Regions from separate parts of the Planococcus sp. APC 3906 genome, predicted to be linked through region 1. Evidence: riboswitches for the same ligand, from Rfam matches in the RefSeq annotation. Region 1 holds a riboswitch; the other holds the start of a gene.
What was found. A riboswitch is a leader RNA that binds a small molecule or an ion and turns the genes downstream of it on or off. The one in region 1 is predicted to bind thiamine pyrophosphate.

Region 1 (8,659 bases):
CGCCGCCTTCAATATCATTTGGCTGCTGCTCTGGCATTACGAGTTTTTCGCGTGGACGCTTGCCGCAATGGCCGGCTACCTGATTTCACTCATTGCGCTTTATCTGCAGTACAGCAACGAAGACCGGTCATGGACCGGGCGCCTGCCGATATCCGTCAATATGGGCTGGATCAGTGTCGCTACCATCGCCAATGTCAGCTACGTGCTCACTTTCTATAATTGGGGCGGCTGGGGCCTCAGCGACCAGTTATGGGTGGTCATCATGCTGACAGTGGGAACCGCTCTTGCGCTCCATATCCGCTTTCACCATTACGACATTCCATATGCTGTGGTTTTCATCTGGGCCTTCATCGGCATCGCTGTAAAGCATGGTACGGATGAACTCCTGGTGACGACGGCTTCGCTGTTTCTGAGCGGCGTTATTTTCACAGGTATTCTATTGATCAAAAAACGGTCTTGAACCGACTAGCTATGAACCCGTTTGGACTCCGTTCCATACGGGTTTTTTGCACAATAAAACGCACTGGAATCTATTCCGGTGCGTTTTGGCGTTCAGTCTAATTTAGTGAGTAAAATCGGCTCACCTTTTGTGACAAGCACTGTGTGTTCGATCTGCGCCACCAACGACTGGTCAGGCGTGATGAAAGTCCAGCCATCGCCTGATTCAATGATGTGCTCAGCCTTCTGAGAAATGAACGGTTCCACTGCCAGGACCATGCCTTCTTTGAGAATGGTCTTTTCCCAAGCGTCGTAATAATTCAAGATGTGTTGAGGCGCTTCGTGAAGCGATTTTCCGATGCCATGCCCCGTCAAGTTCTTGATGACGAACAAGCCCTGCTGCTTCGCCTCGCGCTCGACCGCTTTGCCGATCTGGTTCAGCTTCGCTCCCGCTTTGACTTTTGTCATCGCAAAATCGAATGCCGATGCAGCCGCTTCGCAAAGCTTCTCTTTTTCATCATGGCCTTCGCCGACGACAAAAGAGATGCCGGTGTCGGAAAAATATCCTTCATAAGAACCTGATACGTCGATGTTGACCATATCGCCATCTTTGATCACGCGGCTGCCTGGAATGCCATGGGCCACTTCTTCATTGACACTGATGCATGTGAAACCCGGGAAATCATATTCCGATTTCGGACCGGACACGCCGCCCAGTTCATCGAACAGGCGTCCGCCCAATTCGTCGATTTCTTTTGTCGTCACGCCTGGTTTTGTTGCTGCCTTCATCGCCTCACGGATTTCGGCTACCATACGGCCGGCTTTTTTCAGCATTTCTATATCTTGTTCTGTAGTAGCAATCATTGAATAACCCTTCTTTCAAATTGTCTATGAAAAATTATACCATAAGAAAAGAGGACTATCACAACAATAGTCCCCTCTTTTCTTATTGATTTGCGTGTACCAGTTTCGGAGCGGCTGCGAATAGTGCCGAACAGACAAATGCAGCCAGCAGGAATACCGGAATCATATAAGTCGCGTTATAGACTGCCGAATACACCAGCACATTGCCTTCCGCAAACATGCCGAAGAACAGGATGCCTGTCACCACGTGCATGAGATAGCGCAACAGCGAGCCTATCAAGACACCCGCTACAATCGCAGACACCATCTGTGCCGGCCGCTTCGCATTCAAGTATTTCCCGCGCATGATCCCTGCCAATCCGACGACACCGTAAGCCGCCAGATAATCCAGGATGACCTGCAGCACGACGTAGCCAAACGACAACGGCGTCACGGAAACCGTTCCCGTCACTATTTGCAGCAGGCCGACCAATACGCCCGTCAATACACCGGCAAGGACGCCTCTGCGGAAAGCCATCAGGACGATTGGAATCATCACCAGGCTGACCGATCCCCCTTGCGGCATTTTGAATGCGATAAAGTCGAGCACAAAGCCCAACGCACCAAAAATCGCGATTTCCACCATTAAAATCACTCGTAAATTTCTCATAGCTTCCTCCTTATGTGTTGTGCACATCACCAGAAGGGCCGCGAATTAAAACCATATAAAAGCGGCGCCAGGATAGATCCTGGCGCCGCGTAAGGGCAGGTTTCCATCCACATCCCTGCGCAAGTGTTAACTTACAGGTTCAAAGGGTAAGAACAAAACGTTCACTCTCAGCAAATAGCTCCCCTTGTGGTGTATACAATTATTTTCTTACACTTGTATTGTACACAAGCGCTTTCTTGAATGCAAACCTGTTTTAAGCAGCGCCAGCAGGGTAACAGGTATATAGCGAGAAATTCAAGAAAGGTGGTGGAGGCAGCAAGAACATTTGCTGCTGTATATATGATGATTGAGCTTTTGAAAGAATTGATTAAAATTCAAAGCGTTACGAAAGAAGGCGCCAATGAAGCGCTTGAATATTGTGCGGGATGGCTCGAGAAGAATGGCCAGGACGTGCAGGTCCACGACAATAATGGTTATAAGATGTTGACAGCCATCAAAGGCCAAGGCTCGGAAACCCTTGTTTGGAATGGCCACGTCGATGTGGTGCCAGGGCATCCGGAACAATATGTGCCTATTGAAGAAGCCGGGCGCATTTACGGGCGCGGGTCTGCGGATATGAAAGCGGGAGTCGCAGCGATGATGCAGGCGTTCGTCGATTTGGACGCCTCCAAATTAAACAGGATCGTGCAGCTCCACATTGTTACCGATGAGGAAATCGGAGGCCGCAACACGTCGAAATGGCTCGTTGAACAAGGCTATACGGGAGACTTTGTCATTTGCGGCGAACCTACCGGATTGAAAATCGGCCTGCAGTCAAAAGGGATCCTGCGCATGGATCTGACATTCAAAGGCAAACCGGCGCATGGCAGCCGCCCGTGGGAAGGCATCAACGCAATTGAATCCGCGATGAAATTCCACGCAGGGATGGCTGACTTGCCATTCCGCAAAGAGTCGACGGAATATTACGAGCAGCCGTCGGTCAATCTGCCGATCATCAAAGCCGGCGACCGCTACAACGTTGTGCCGGAAATCTGTGAAATGTCTTACGATATCCGTTTCATGCCGGGACAGGACAAAGAGGAAATCGTCCGCCAGATGAAAGAATTGGCAGAGCGCCTCAACGTCGACATGGAATACAAAGCCAGCGGCTCTACGCCGGCGTTGACGACCACAAAAGAAAACCGCTCCATCCAGTCTTTGGAAAAAGCGATTTTAGACACAACCGGCGGCACTCCTGTCTTATTTGGGCAGCATGGTGCAGCTGACACCCGCTATTATGCAGAGGTCAATGGCGGCGAAGGGGCAATCGAGTTCGGCCCGACCGGCGATGACTGGCATGGAAATGCGGAATATGTAGAAATTGAAAGCGTTCATCAGTATAAAGATATCTTATTGGCACTCGCCCTATCGCCTGCTTATGTTTAAACCAGGCCCCTTTTGGGAATACTAAACTAACTTACCGATGACAGGAGAGATTTAAATGGCATTAGGACGTATATTGAAAACTGCGATTAAATTCGCACCAATCGCTTACCCGATTATCCGCAAAGCTATGAACAAAAAAAAAGCCAGCAACGCCGGCCAATATAAAACACCCCAATCAAAACGATAAAAGTAAAAGAGCTGCAGCGATTTCGCTGCAGCTCTTTTTCTATTCAGCTATAAGGAATGGCTTCTTTCAGCGCCAATAGTCCAGCAGCATTCTGCCGCGACGGATTCACGGCCGCTGAGCTTCCTTCCATTTCACCAGAAGACTCTTCATCCTGCTGAGCCTGGATTTCTTCAAAAGAAACCGGAGCCGCGTCAGGCACTTCCCAGTCTTCCACTGTCCAGCCTTTTTGGTAGACATCGAAAAAAGCGTTCGCCATTGTCTGGTAGCCGTTCAAATTCGGATGCACATCCGCTGCGTTTGGAACCTGGCCAACTGCGTCATCACCGAATCCATCAGCCACAGGCACAAACTCCGCACCATTTTTCTGTGCGGTCGTTTCCAGGATTTCATTAAGCCGGTCGAGCTGCAAAGCAGTCCCTGCCTTCTGGGACTCCCGGGCATGCGGATAGGCGAAATAATAGCCCATTACATAGACGTCCGCTTCCGGAGCGCGCTGCTCCAGCTCTGCAAGGATTTTTTCCAAATTCGCTCGTGCGCCATTCAACGCAAAATCCACTTGGATCTGCCCGAACGACAATGATCCTTCCGCAGGGTCAGCTGACACCAGCCTCAGCAAATCATTTGCCCCCGCTGACACTGTAATGATGTTCGCATTCTTCAATACATCTTGTGCTTCTTCGGAAGTTATCCGGTCAAGAACGTCTTGCGTCGTAAAACCGGGAAACGCCAAATCTTTCGTATAAAAAGCGACGGGCTGCTGCCGCGCCAATTCCTGTGCAATCATGTCTGCATAGCCTGCATCAATTTCTGAATTCGGCGTCTGGCCAGCTGCTAAGGAGTCGCCGATTGCCACATAGCTTGCAGGCACACGAACCGCTGCGTGTGAAGTTGCGGCACCGCTCGCCAATAGCATGAATATCAGCACCATCATCAAGCTCTTCTTCACATTATCCACCTCTTAAAATGCCCAGTTTCCGCTGCGGAAAACCGGTTCGCTCGTGCCGTCTTCATGGATTCCGTCGATATCCATTTCCGCACTGCCGATCATAAAGTCCTCATGGACGATGGACGTATTCAAACCGACCGATTCAAGCTGGGTGCGTTCCAAATCACGGCCCCCTTCAAAACACGTCGGATAGGAATCGCCGATTGCCAAGTGGTTCGAAGCATTTTCATCAAACAATGTGTTGAAAAACAGAATGCCTGAATCTGAAATTGGCGAATGATGCGGCACCAAAGCCACTTCGCCAAGATAGGCCGCTCCAACGTCCGAACGGATCATTTCGTCCAATAATTCCTGTCCTTGTTCCGCTGTCGCTTTGACAATTTTCCCTTTGGCGAATTCAAGTTTGAACCCGTCGATGATATTGCCTTGATAAACCAGGGGTTTTGTATTCGAAACCACACCATCGACACCGTATTTCAACGGCACCGTATAAACTTCCTCTGTCGGCATATTGGCAATGAACGGATTGCCCTGCGGTGTTTTTGCAGCGCCCGTCATCCATATATGTTTGTCCGGCAGCCCAATCGTCAAATCTGTACCCGGCGCACGGTAATGCAGCTTGCTGAACTTTTTGCTGTTCAATTGCGAAGCCCGCTGTTCAAGTAACCCGATATGCTGTTTCCATTGGTCCACAGCATCGCCATCACCAATTCGCACTGTTTTGAAAATCGCTTTCCATAAAGCTTCCTGCTGTTTTTCCTCATCAAGTTCCGGAAAGACTTTCTTCGCCCACCCTTTTGACGGGATGGCAACGATCGACCAGGCAATCTTATCCGTCCCCACCGCTTGGCGGTAGCGCTCTAATGCTTTGCCGGCAGATTTCTGGGAATCGGATAACCGCTTGGCTGGAATGCCTGTCAGCAAATCAGGGTCTTCGGCATCGATCCACAAGAACGAGCCTCCCGTATCGATAATTTCATCGCGCTGCATGACGGACCATTGTGGATATTCATTGAACGCTTCGTCTGGAGCCATTTCGAAATGGATTCTTGTCTGAAGCGGATCTGTGTAATTGACATGGACCCGCTTCGCACCCGCTGCATATGCTTTCTCTACAACCAGCCGTGTGAAATCGACCGTGTCAATCGTTGTATTGATCATGACGAGCTGGCCTTCTTGGACATTCAAGCCGACTTGGACAGTCAGTTCAGCATACTGCTCCAGCTTTTGTTGGAAAGTCATCTTTTACTCCCCTTTTCAGAAATTGTTTTGCTGTTCCCTTCAATCAGACGGCCTCCGTGGAGAATCTTCTGGACCGGTTTTGACGGAAGCTCTTTGGTGAATTTTTTATAATGGCGTTCATCTGCATAAGCAAGCAGTGTGAGGACTTCCCCGTCTGCTCCGGCGCGGCCGGTTCTGCCTGAACGGTGCTGGTATTGTTCGATTGTCTGCGGTACATCGACGTGGATGACGTGCGTCACCTGGTCGATATCAAGGCCGCGTGCAGCCACCTCTGTCGCAATCAGGACAGACACTTCGCCCTTGCGGAACTGGTCAAGCGCTTTTTTGCGCTCGTCTTTTTTCATTTCAGAATGCAGTGCGACAATTTTCGCATCGCGGTACTTCAATTTGTTTTCTTTCATCAGCAATTGGTCCAAGTTATTGACAAATGCCAGTGCTTTGACGTTTTCCAGATTGGAAATCTTGCGCAGCATTTCAGTTTTTTCCCGTTCGTCCACTTTGATGAACGAATGGGTCACTTTGCCTTGCATCGGCATATCTTCAGCTTTCACCTTGAGGCGTGTCGGATGCTGCATCATACGGTCAGCTACGAGCTCCACTTCTTCAGTGATCGTCGCCGATACCAGGATAAGCTGGCGGCCATGCTGGGTTTTTTCAATCAAGTCTTTCATGATATTGCGGTGTTCGCGTGCCATCAGCTGATCGCCTTCATCTAGTACGAGCATACGGATCTCATGCATTTTCAATTTCTTGTTTTTCACCAATTCGTTCAATCGCCCTGGCGTACCGACAACGATCGATGGCTTTTTCTTCAGTTTTTCCAACTGGCGCTGCATATTTGCTCCACCGATCAATTGCGTTACCGTAATATCGGTGCCTTCAATCCATTCACGCACAACATTGACGATTTGCATCGACAACTCCTGCGATGGGGCGATGATCATTGCTTGAATAGCCGGCTTCTCCGGGTTGATGCGCTGCAAAATCGGCAATAAATAAGCCAATGTTTTTCCTGTTCCTGTCGGAGATTCCGCAACGATGTCATTTCCTGCGAGCATTTCCGGAATCATTTGTTCCTGAATCGGCATCGCCGTTTCATATCCTGCTTTTTTCCATTTTTCTTGCCAAATCGGGCTTAACTGTTCTATAAAATTCATGTCCTATTCCACCTTCTTTTCGATGCCTCTAGTGTAACATATCCGGCGCTGCTCCGCCTTTTTCAAACGAAAAAGCTGCCTTCAGAAAAAGAAGGCAGCCGAGGTATTTCATTGTGATTCCGCAACTTTCGTGCGCTTGTAAACTTCTTCTTTTTCCGCTTCTTCGACTGGACGGGCTGGTTTTTTAATGAACAGCGCCAGTAATAATGCGGCTATTGCGATGAGCGTCGATATTTCAAACGCGTAGGTGATGCCTTCAAGGAGCGCTGAATTCATGATGCTCTCAGGCGCTGCCCCGCTAGCCGCCAAATCCTGCGCCACTGATTCGGTCCGCATGTTCATCAATGTGATAAGGAACGCGGATCCGATAGCGCCTGACACCTGCTGCAATGTATTATTGATTGCGGTGCCGTGCGGATAAGACTTGATCGGCAGCGTATTGAGCCCGTTCGTCATAACAGGCATCATGACCATTGAAATCCCGAACATGCGGAATGTATAAATTGCCATGATTTGAAGGAAGCTGGTTTCCATCGATAATTGGCTGAACAGGAACGTTGTGATGACGACAATCGCCAGCCCAGGAATGGCCAACACCCTCGCGCCAAAACGGTCAAACAGGCGGCCGGTGATCGGCGACATGATTCCCATCAGCAAAGCCCCTGGCAGCATCAGCAGACCAGACTCAATCGGTGATATCCCTTTGATGGTCTGGACATAGATCGGCATCAAAATCATGCCGGAAAACATCGACATCGCTAGTGCAATTGATATCACGGAAGACAAAGCGAACATCGGGTATTTATAGATGCGGACTTGAAGCAAAGGTTTGTCCAGTTTCAGCTGGCGCCAGATAAAGATTGCCAGCGCCAACAGCCCCACTGAAATCGTTCCGTAGACTGCCGGGGTCTGCCATCCCATCGAGCCGGCAGAACTGAAGCCGTATAAAACGCCGCCGAACCCGATGCTGGATAAAATCACAGAAGCTTTATCCAACGTGATTTCGCGGTCTTGGAATGTCAGGTTTTTCAGTTTCACTGCGCCGAGCGCCAGTGAAATCAAAGCAATCGGCAAGACAATCCAGAACAGGACGCGCCACGAATAATGTTCTACGATAAAGCCGGAAAGCGTCGGACCGATTGCCGGTGCCACAACCATAACCAATCCGAAGAATCCCATCGCTGACCCTCTTTTCTCAACTGGGAAAGCAGCGAGCATTACATTCATCAGAAGCGGCATCATCAATGCCGACCCCGACGCCTGAATCATCCGGCCGGCAAGCAAGACGCCGAATGTCGGCGACAACGCTGCGATCAATGTCCCTATAGAGAAAAGCGACATCGCAACGATGAAAATAGAGCGGTTCGAATAGCGCTGAATGAAATATGCGCTAGCCGGTATCAAGATGCCGTTCACCAGCATATATCCGGTGACAAGCCATTGCACAGTCGAGGCATCTTTAATATTCAAATCAGCCATAATGGAAGGCAAAGCGACATTCAATAAAGTTTGCGTGAAGATAGCCACAAATGCTCCGGTAAAAAGGATGGCTATTATGCCGTAAGGCGGTTTTTTCTGTTCTGTCATACTGTTGATTCCTCCGTAAATTTCTTCTTTATTTTATTTCTCCATTACTTCATTGCATTATTCTATACCGCCAGTCTATTTATATCAAGAAAAATAGACTGTCAGTATAATAAAATTGATTTGAAAAGGTTTTCAAGCTATTATGTAACTAGACTGAAAGTATA
Region 2 (8,659 bases), on a different contig from region 1:
TCCGGTCAACAATCCAGATAAAGCCGTCTTCATCGAATTTTGCCAAGTCCCCGGTTTTTAGCCAGTCGCCAGTGAATGTTTCTTTTGTCGCTTCGTCATTTTTATAATAGCCGAGCATATTGCCTTCTCCGCGAAGCAGGATTTCCCCGACTTCGCCAGGCTTCACATCCTGTCCGGCATCGTCCACGATTCGAATTTCCGTATGGAGAGCTGCCCGCTTGCCGATGCTGCCCGCTTTTTCCGCATGTTCCGGACCCGTCATCAAGGTCCCACTCGGCCCCGCTTCTGTCAGACCATACACGCAAACCAAATTATCGGTGCGGAAAGCTTCTTGGACAAATTTCACTTCCCCTGCAGAAAGCGGTGCGCTGCCATAAATCCACCATTTCATCGAAGACAGGTTGCGCTTTGCGATATCCGGATGCTTTGCAGTCATCAAATAAGCGACCGGTGCCCCGAAGAAATGTGTCGTCTCTTCCTGTTCAACCGCATCCAACAATAAATCCGGCGTAAACGTCGGTACGAGCACATGCTTGGCCCCGACAATCATCCCCGCTGCAAGGAATAGATGCAGCGGCGCGGAATGGCTGAGCGGCATCATGTGCAACAGGCGGCTCTCCGGTTTCATTTCCATTTCGACGCAGATCATCCCTGCGACCGTCAAGATATTGCGGTGGCTGAACAGCACGCCCTTTGGCTTGCCGGTAGTCCCTGAGGTATAGAGAATTGTTGATGGTTCATCGTCTTGCGCATCGGATGAAATTTTTTCTTTCGATTGCGTGTTTGCCAGTTCGCTGAATGCTTCCCATCCTTCCGCCGCTTCACCCGTTTTGATCAACAAGACATTTTCCTTTTGCAGGTGTTTTACGGCGCCAAACAGCAGCTCATGTGCAAAGAGCGCTTTCGCATCAGAATGCTCCAGTATGTAGTCAATCTCTTTTTGCCCCAATTTCGCATTTACGGGAACGATGACCGCATTTAAACGCTGTACCGCAAAATAAGCGACAATGAATTCCGGAACGTTCGGCATGAACAAGACGACTTTGTCCCCGCGGCCAATTCCGCGATTCTTCAAAGAATACGCCAAATTGTTGGCAAGCCGTTCCATCTCTAGGAACGTCAAGCGCTGGCCCATCCCGACCACTGCCTCCCTGTCTGGATATTTCCGTGCATTCCGCTCGAGCAATTGTGAAAGATTCATTTTCCCATCCCCTTTAGTTTTGATAGCTTTGCTGAAAATTCGCCAAGCAGGAACTCCATTTCTTTTTTTGTCTTTTCGAGTTCCCCGATGCGTTCTTCCATTACTTGAATTTGCTTTTTCCCGTATTCGATCGTGCGTTCCAGCTGCTTTTTGCCTGACCGGTCCGCATCGAACAGCAGCACCATTTCCTTGATCTCATCCAATGTAAAGCCGTATTTCTTTCCTCTGTCGATGAGCTTCAGCTTCGCAATTTCGGCATTCGAAAACATCCGCTGATTGGCGGATGTCCGCTCCGGCTTCAGCATTCCCAGTTCTTCGTAATAACGGATTGTGCGCGTCGTCACCCCAAACTCCTCCGCAGCTTCCCGTATTGTTTTCATCTTCCGCCTCCTTGTCAGATTTTTTTGATAGTTCCAGTTTAGCATTGACGTTAACGTAAAGCGCAAGTGCTTTCTGCATGAATGAAAAATAAGGCACCGCTCTTTCCTTTGCATACAAAAAGCCAGCTTTCCGGTTGGGTTACGGAAAGCTGGCTTCAGTTGAATTTAAGATTTTCTTTCATAAAAGCATATATCATTCTCACAGAAAAGCTTTACCCATTCTAAAGTTCTCTGCTACTCAGTTGGGGCATTGGACGGAGTAGCTATAAAAGCAGGGATACTTGTTTTGCATTATCGAACGCTTCCGCATTACTTCTCTCCTCAGACTATGTTCCACTTGGCTTCAGAAATGTATGCTGGCCTGCCGTATGGAGATCCCGCCAAATGCGGTTGATGGCCGCTTTTTCCATGACCCCTTCCATGCCGAAAAGCCGAATCAGTAAATCAGCCGCTTGGATAACTAAACTGGCTGCCCGCTTGCTTGTATCCATGTATTCCTGCAACTCGGCTTCAGCCATGCCGTTCCCGGCTGCATGGATGGCCCATAAGCTGTCTCCTTTTTGATGGAAGTCCGCAATCGCTTCGGCCACTTTTCGTTCCTGCTGTTCTACTTGCGACCGAACGAAATGATAGCGGTCCGATTCTTCACCGGATCCATCTTCCCGATATTTGTCTGCCAGCAATTCCGCTTCTTCGAAAAAATGTTCGCCGATTCCCAGACACACTGCCGCGAAGGAAGCTACCGAAAAAGGCACGAACGGGAATGAATGCACAGCGCCGCGCAAGTCATTGGGCTGTTCCAGCAAACTGAAAGTCCTGTCTTCCGGAACAAACGTATCCTGGACGGTGATGGAATGGCTGCCCGTTCCTTTTAGGCCGAACGCTTGCCAATCCGGATTAATGGTCACTTGCTCCGGCATAAAAACAAAACTGCGCACACGTTGGTCCGTCTCCATTACCGCATTGGCGGTAAAAAAAGCGGCATAAGGGGCGCCGCTGCAATATTTCCATTCACCCGTAACCCGGTACCCTCCTGCCACTTTCTTAGCAATCCCATTCGGATGTCCGCTCCCTGCAAGCACAGCTTCCTTTGGGCTGAATAAGGGCTGCGCCCATTGGCTTTGGATATGCGGAACAAACATCCCTCCCCCTGAGCCGATGGCGACGAGCCAGCCGAAATTGCCGTCTATCCGGGAAGCTTGCTGAAAGACACGCAACGCTTCTGGCAGCGGCAGCATACGCCCGCCCAGCTCTTCCGACACAAATAATTTAAACAGTTTTTCTTCGTACATAAACTCCAGCAGCTCCTGTGAAACGGTCCCCGCCTCTTCGGTTTGCTGGGATTGGCTTCTGATCATGTGTATGTCCTCTTGTTTGAACACGGTCCATCCCTCCAACTGCTTCATCATTCAGTCGTTCCTTTCTTTAACACTTTATAAATGGCTTTCTTATAATGCAGGAACTCTTCTGTCATGGTGATGCCTTCTTCTCTCGGCCTTGGGAAGTCCACTTTGAATTGGGCTGCGACATTCGCCGGTTTTTCCGATAACACAAGGATGCGGTCAGCTAAAAAAAGCGCCTCTTCGATGTTATGCGTCACAAACAGAATCGAGCGTTTATTCTCTTGCCAAATGGAAAGCAGCCATTTTTGCATTTCCGACCGCGTAAATTCATCAAGCGCCGAAAATGGTTCATCGAGGCAGATGAGCGGCTGCGGGCTCAACAAGCTGCGAATAAATGCCGCCCGCTGTTTCATCCCGCCGGACAATTGATGCGGGTAAGCGCCCTCATATCCTTTGAGCCCCGCTTTGTCCAGCATCTGCATGGCTGCTTGCGGCTCTTTTTTCCCTGTCAGCTCAGCTCCGAGCAGGACATTTTCCAAAACAGTCCGCCACGGGAACAAAGAGGGACTCTGCGGCATATAGCTGATGGAGCCTTTTAGGCCGTTGATCTTCTTGCCATCCAGCAGGATATCGCCGCTGTCCGGTGTGTAAAGGCCGCCGATCAAATGGAACAAGGTGCTTTTCCCGCTGCCGGAAGGGCCAAGGACCGCCACGAATTCATCTTTTTTAATTTGAAAAGATACGTTTTTCAGCACTTCATTTCCATCAAAGGATTTTGTTACTTGATCGATCACCAGCTCAGCCATGTCCGCTTCCTCCTCCGCTTGCTTTCCAGCGAATAATCCGCTTTTCCAAAAATACGATACCGGCAAAAAAAATCAGGCTCAGCCCCATGATCAACAAGATGGCCACGAATACTTTAGCGGTTTGAAATGAAGACGAAGCGAGCGTCATGTAGACCCCGATGCCTTCTTGCGCACCCAACCACTCAGAAATCACTGCGCCCATGACGCTGTAGGTTGCCGCGATTTTCAAACCGGAAAAAATGGAAGGCAGGGCGTGCGGCCATTCCAGCTTCCAAAAAATCTGGCGCTTTGTGGCTCCTGCCATTTTCATATAATGCAGCAATTCCCCGCTCGTCTGCCTGAAGCCATCCAATGCGGCGATCGTAATCGGGAAAAAGCAGACGAGCACAATGATGACCAGTTTCGGCAGCAGGCCGAAACCGAACCAGATGATCAGCAAAGGGGCCAATACAATTATCGGGATGTTTTGCGATACGATCAGCAGCGGGTAAAAAGTTTCTTTCAGTTTGGGAACAAGATGAAGGCCCACCGCCACGCCCAAGCCGATCAATGTGCCGATCAACAGGCCAATGATGGACAGCCGGATCGTGGCAAACAAGTGGCTGCGGTAATCCGGCCAGCTTTGCCATGCTTCGATGCCAATCTGCGCAGGGGTTGGCAGGAGCCATTCCGGAATGGCAAAGACCCCGCTCAGCACTTGCCAGCTGACCAATAACAGGATGAGGACCGAAACGGGTCTCCAGCCTTTTCGCCACAAGCTCATGGCCGGTATTTCTCCGTCAATGCATCCATCGAAGCCCATTCTGGCTGATAAAGCACTTTGATCTGGGAGATGACATTGCGGCTGCCGTTCTCGATCATCGCTTCGTTCATTTTCTCGACAATCGCAAAAAGTTCCGTCAAGTCCCCTTCCATCGTCGTTTCCAACGGATTGACCTGGTATTTCACTCCGGATTGTTCAATTATGGCGATGGCTTTGTCGACGTACGGAATGACATCTTCTCCGCCTTTCGTTTTAGGTATGATTTGAATACTCAGCAATGCGTTTCCCATCAGTTATTCTCCTCCTTTGGCAAAAATTCGTTGGTGTAAGCCTGATCCACTTCAAGCTCCTTTTCGAGCAGGCCATTGTCCAGCATCCACGTTGCATAGTCCAGCCATACTTCCGGTTTTTGCTCGCCCCAGCGGGATGCATCATCCTGGTATTTCGGCGACAGCCATTGCTGGCTCGCCTTCACAAGTTCAGCATCCAAATCCGGAACCGCTTCAATCAGGATGTCCGCCGCTTGTTCCGGCTGCTCGATGGCAAATTGATAGCCTTGCGATGCGGCTTTTGTAAAAGCTGCCACGGTCTCCGGGTCGTTTTTAATCATTTCTTCATTCGATATGAGAACCGGTGTGTAATAATCCAGCTTTTTCGAGTAATCCGTCAAATACTGCATATTCAATTCTTCTCCCCGCAACTCGGCTTCTATGCCGGTCCAACCGTAGTAAATCCAGGCAAAATCAATGTCCCGCTGCACGGCTGTGAAAAAGTCGGTGTTGCCGATACTGAGGATTTCCACTTGTTCCACATCCGCCTTTTCCGGTTCCATGATGGAACTGAGCACCGCTTTTTCGACCGGCGCTCCCCAACCGCCATACGCTTTCCCTTCATAATCTTTCGGGGATTCGATGCCTTTTTCCGCAGGCGAGGCAAAGCCGGATGTATTATGCTGGATAACCGCCGCAATGGACACAATCGGAATGCCCTGGACTCTCGCTTCCGTCAGGCTTTCCTGCGCTCCGATGCCGAACTCTGCCTGATTCGAGGCCACCAGCTGATTCGCTCCGGCTTCCCCGGGCATGACGATGTCAACATCCAGCCCTTGTTCTTCAAAGTAGCCATTTTTCTGCGCCACATACAAACCGGTGTGATTGGTATTCGGTGTCCAATCCAAGACCATTGTCACTTTTTTCAATCCCTCTTGTTCTGGCGCTTCATTCTTGCCAGAACTGCTGTCTGTGCCGTTCGTGCACGCTGCCATCAACAACACAGATGCCAGTAAGACCGACCATTTCTTCATCCTGTTTTTCCCCCTTTGATTTATCTCATAAAATCAAGCTGAAACAAGGGACATATCAAATTTGGGGTACAAAAAAGCGCCCAAGGTTATAGAAACCTTAGGCGCATATTATGACAAATCATACCGATTCGAATATGTTCCCTCCGCTGGTATTAACCAGATCAGGTTCCAAGGGTCAATATCTCACGGATATTCTCTCAATCGGCAACACCGATCCCCCCACATGTTTTTATGAAATTATTGGTTTTCTTTTCTCGTCTATCTTGTCACACCTTCGTACATTCTTCAAGTACAAGACAAAATATTGCAAATGCGGATCACAAGGAACAAGTGAAACAAGTTCTGTTTCATGCTGTCCTTAAATCCAAGTATGCAACTGAACCAGCTGAACGGTGTCTCTCCGATTTCAGTTCAAGAGCGTAAATGGAAAAGCCGTTCGCCCCGGCGAACAGCTCCATTAAAAGAAAGAGCGCATTTCGCCGAGGCGAAATGCATCCATCTATTGGTTTATGGTGGCAGGTTCACTCGTTAACATGAACTAAATCCCAGTTAACATGACTTAGCCAGGCGTTAACATGAAGTGCGGGAGAGTCAACATGAACTAGCCAGCTATTAACATGAACTGGCTGGAGTTTAACCGGCACTAGCTGAGAAGCGTCTCTCTCCACACTCATTTCGGTCTCGCTATCTCAAAAATCTCCCCGATCGCCGCGTAGTTCGCGCCTGCCAAACGGCTGACAGCATCGAGGCCCCTCGGATCGATGCGTCCGTTTTCGTAAATCGCCTCGTCGACATGGAACTGGATAATTTCGCCGATGAACAAATCGCTGCCCGCCCCTTCGCCGCCGAACGGCACGGCCTGCACCAAGCGGCATTCCATGCGCACTTTCGATTCGGCGATGCCCGGCACCGATACCGCTGTACTCGGAACCGCTGTCAGTCCGGTCATCTCCACTTCACTTTCCGATGGCGGCAAGGATGCAGATGTCTCGTTAATCTTCGCGACATTGTCGCCGTCGACGATGTGCACGACGAATTCCCCGTTTTCGTAAATATTGCGCGCTGTATCTTTCATTCCACTCGCGGGGCGCTGTATCGCCAGCGACAGCATCGGCGGATTGGACGACACGATATTGAAATAGCTGAACGGTGCCCCGTTGACCACTCCCGCTTCCGACTGGGTCGTGACAAACGCAATCGGCCGCGGAATCACGGAACCGACCAATAATTTATAATTCTCGCGCTCGGTGTTGTCTTTTGGATCGATGGATAGCATGTTCTTCAGCTCCTGTTCGTTTTGGCGTGTTCCCTTAAAATAGCACAATTCACTTTACTAAAATGGTCACAAGCAGCCTTTTTATTCTCCCGGCAGTTCGCCAATCACTTTCTTCGTTTCTTGATCCACTAAGATGCTCGGATATGCCACAAGCTCCGTTTCAAACACCGGAGTCACCAGAAATATGGTTTGCCCACGGTATTTCTCATCTACATCGGTATAGCTGGCCATCTCATCCGATACTTCAATTTCTTCGATTTCTCCATTTAGCCAAGCGTTTTCCCATTCCTCATCCTTCGGCATATCTGTCCCTTGTATATATGTCCATACATTCTCCAGAATTTGCTGCTCTTCCTCGCTTTTCTTATTGTTATTACACCCTGACATAACAGCCAATAAGACGATCAGCACACACATGAGCGATTTCTTCATTTTTCCACCTCTTCGTTTGAATAAAGAAATTACGGTTTAAAATACTGTTTGTTTAGGGGAGAAATTCCTAGAATAAAACGATCGGTGTTAAAAGAAAAACGACCAAAGGCATTTCTTGCATATCGGATAGACCATCATTACTTAGTTCGCTGAACTTCCTGCCACACCTTTTTCTTTATTGTATTCTTCTTATTAAACGGTTTATAAAAGTAAACGTTTCAAGCGCTCTGAAAAGGCAACGCGGACACTAGTGTGGCCGCACTGCCAGTTCCACATGCAGGGCCACGCGGGCCTCCACCTGTTCCATTTTTGTCACCATCACATCTTCTAATCCGGAGAATTTCATGGGAATATTCAAGTGCACGCATCTCCTCTTTTTTTACTTATTATTCGACATTTCAAGTATAAAAGAAGTTGGAGATTGCGTGTCTTTTTTCGGGTCAAATTGTTTGAACACTCCTACATTTAGTATAGAACCAAAAAAAGAACCGCATATCGCTATGCGGTTCCAGCCGTCAGTTTTCTTCCGCCAGCCTGAATGCTTTGCGGCTGCGCAGAGAAAGCACGAGCCACAAGAGCACATTGAAAAGCAGGAAGAAAGCGCCGAGCACCGAGATGCTCATCAAAAAAGTATCCGTGCTGTAGGCCGAGGACATCGCTTCCCGGAAGCCGAGAATCGCGTAGCTCATCGGCACAAAATCGTGCACTTTCTGGAAAAATCCGTTTGTCAGCTCTACCGGGAACATGCCGCCGCTCGCGCCCAATTGAAGCACGAGCAGGATCATCGCCACAAAGCGTCCCGGATTGCCAAACGTCATGCCGAGGAACATGATCAAAAACATGTACGTCAGCGACGTGATGACCGAGACCGCGACAAATTCGCCGGTATGCTCCACTTGAAGGTGGAAGCCGAGTAGCATGATGGCATCAACGATCAATGCCGCTGAAGTCGCCTGCACAAAGCCGAGTGAGAATTTGCTGAGCCACCAGGCCGTGCCGGACGTCGGGCGCCCTGCTGGTGCATTGATTGGAAACACCAAATTGAACGACAGCGCACCGACAAAGAGGCCGAGCGATAAAATATACGGCGCCAGTGCATGGCCGTAGTTCGGCACTTCGCTGCGCTGGCTTTCGGTTGCGGTTGCCGGAGCAGCA

Region 2: another riboswitch for thiamine pyrophosphate. It lies ahead of QMA09_RS15120 (ABC transporter substrate-binding protein); the one in region 1 lies ahead of thiT (energy-coupled thiamine transporter ThiT).

What each region holds. Positions count from the first base shown of each region.
Region 1 covers NZ_JASDCW010000019.1:15,368-24,026, forward strand. The annotation lists gene QMA09_RS11605 (tryptophan-rich sensory protein) at 1-460, shown strand, start outside; gene map (type I methionyl aminopeptidase) at 553-1,302, opposite strand; gene thiT (energy-coupled thiamine transporter ThiT) at 1,385-1,951, opposite strand; TPP riboswitch at 2,047-2,146, opposite strand; gene QMA09_RS11620 (M20 family metallopeptidase) at 2,294-3,376, shown strand; gene QMA09_RS11625 (hypothetical protein) at 3,432-3,563, shown strand; gene QMA09_RS11630 (SGNH/GDSL hydrolase family protein) at 3,607-4,509, opposite strand; gene QMA09_RS11635 (aminopeptidase) at 4,522-5,751, opposite strand; gene QMA09_RS11640 (DEAD/DEAH box helicase) at 5,748-6,908, opposite strand; gene QMA09_RS11645 (MDR family MFS transporter) at 7,017-8,495, opposite strand.
Region 2 covers NZ_JASDCW010000034.1:2,825-11,483, reverse strand. The annotation lists gene QMA09_RS15150 (class I adenylate-forming enzyme family protein) at 1-1,201, opposite strand, end outside; gene QMA09_RS15145 (MerR family transcriptional regulator) at 1,198-1,581, opposite strand; gene QMA09_RS15140 (acyl-CoA dehydrogenase family protein) at 1,908-2,939, opposite strand; gene QMA09_RS15135 (ABC transporter ATP-binding protein) at 2,987-3,730, opposite strand; gene QMA09_RS15130 (ABC transporter permease) at 3,723-4,493, opposite strand; gene QMA09_RS15125 (thiamine-binding protein) at 4,490-4,783, opposite strand; gene QMA09_RS15120 (ABC transporter substrate-binding protein) at 4,783-5,796, opposite strand; TPP riboswitch at 5,918-6,027, opposite strand; gene QMA09_RS15115 (flavin reductase family protein) at 6,467-7,072, opposite strand; gene QMA09_RS15110 (hypothetical protein) at 7,154-7,504, opposite strand; gene QMA09_RS15105 (YhgE/Pip domain-containing protein) at 8,020-8,659, opposite strand, start outside.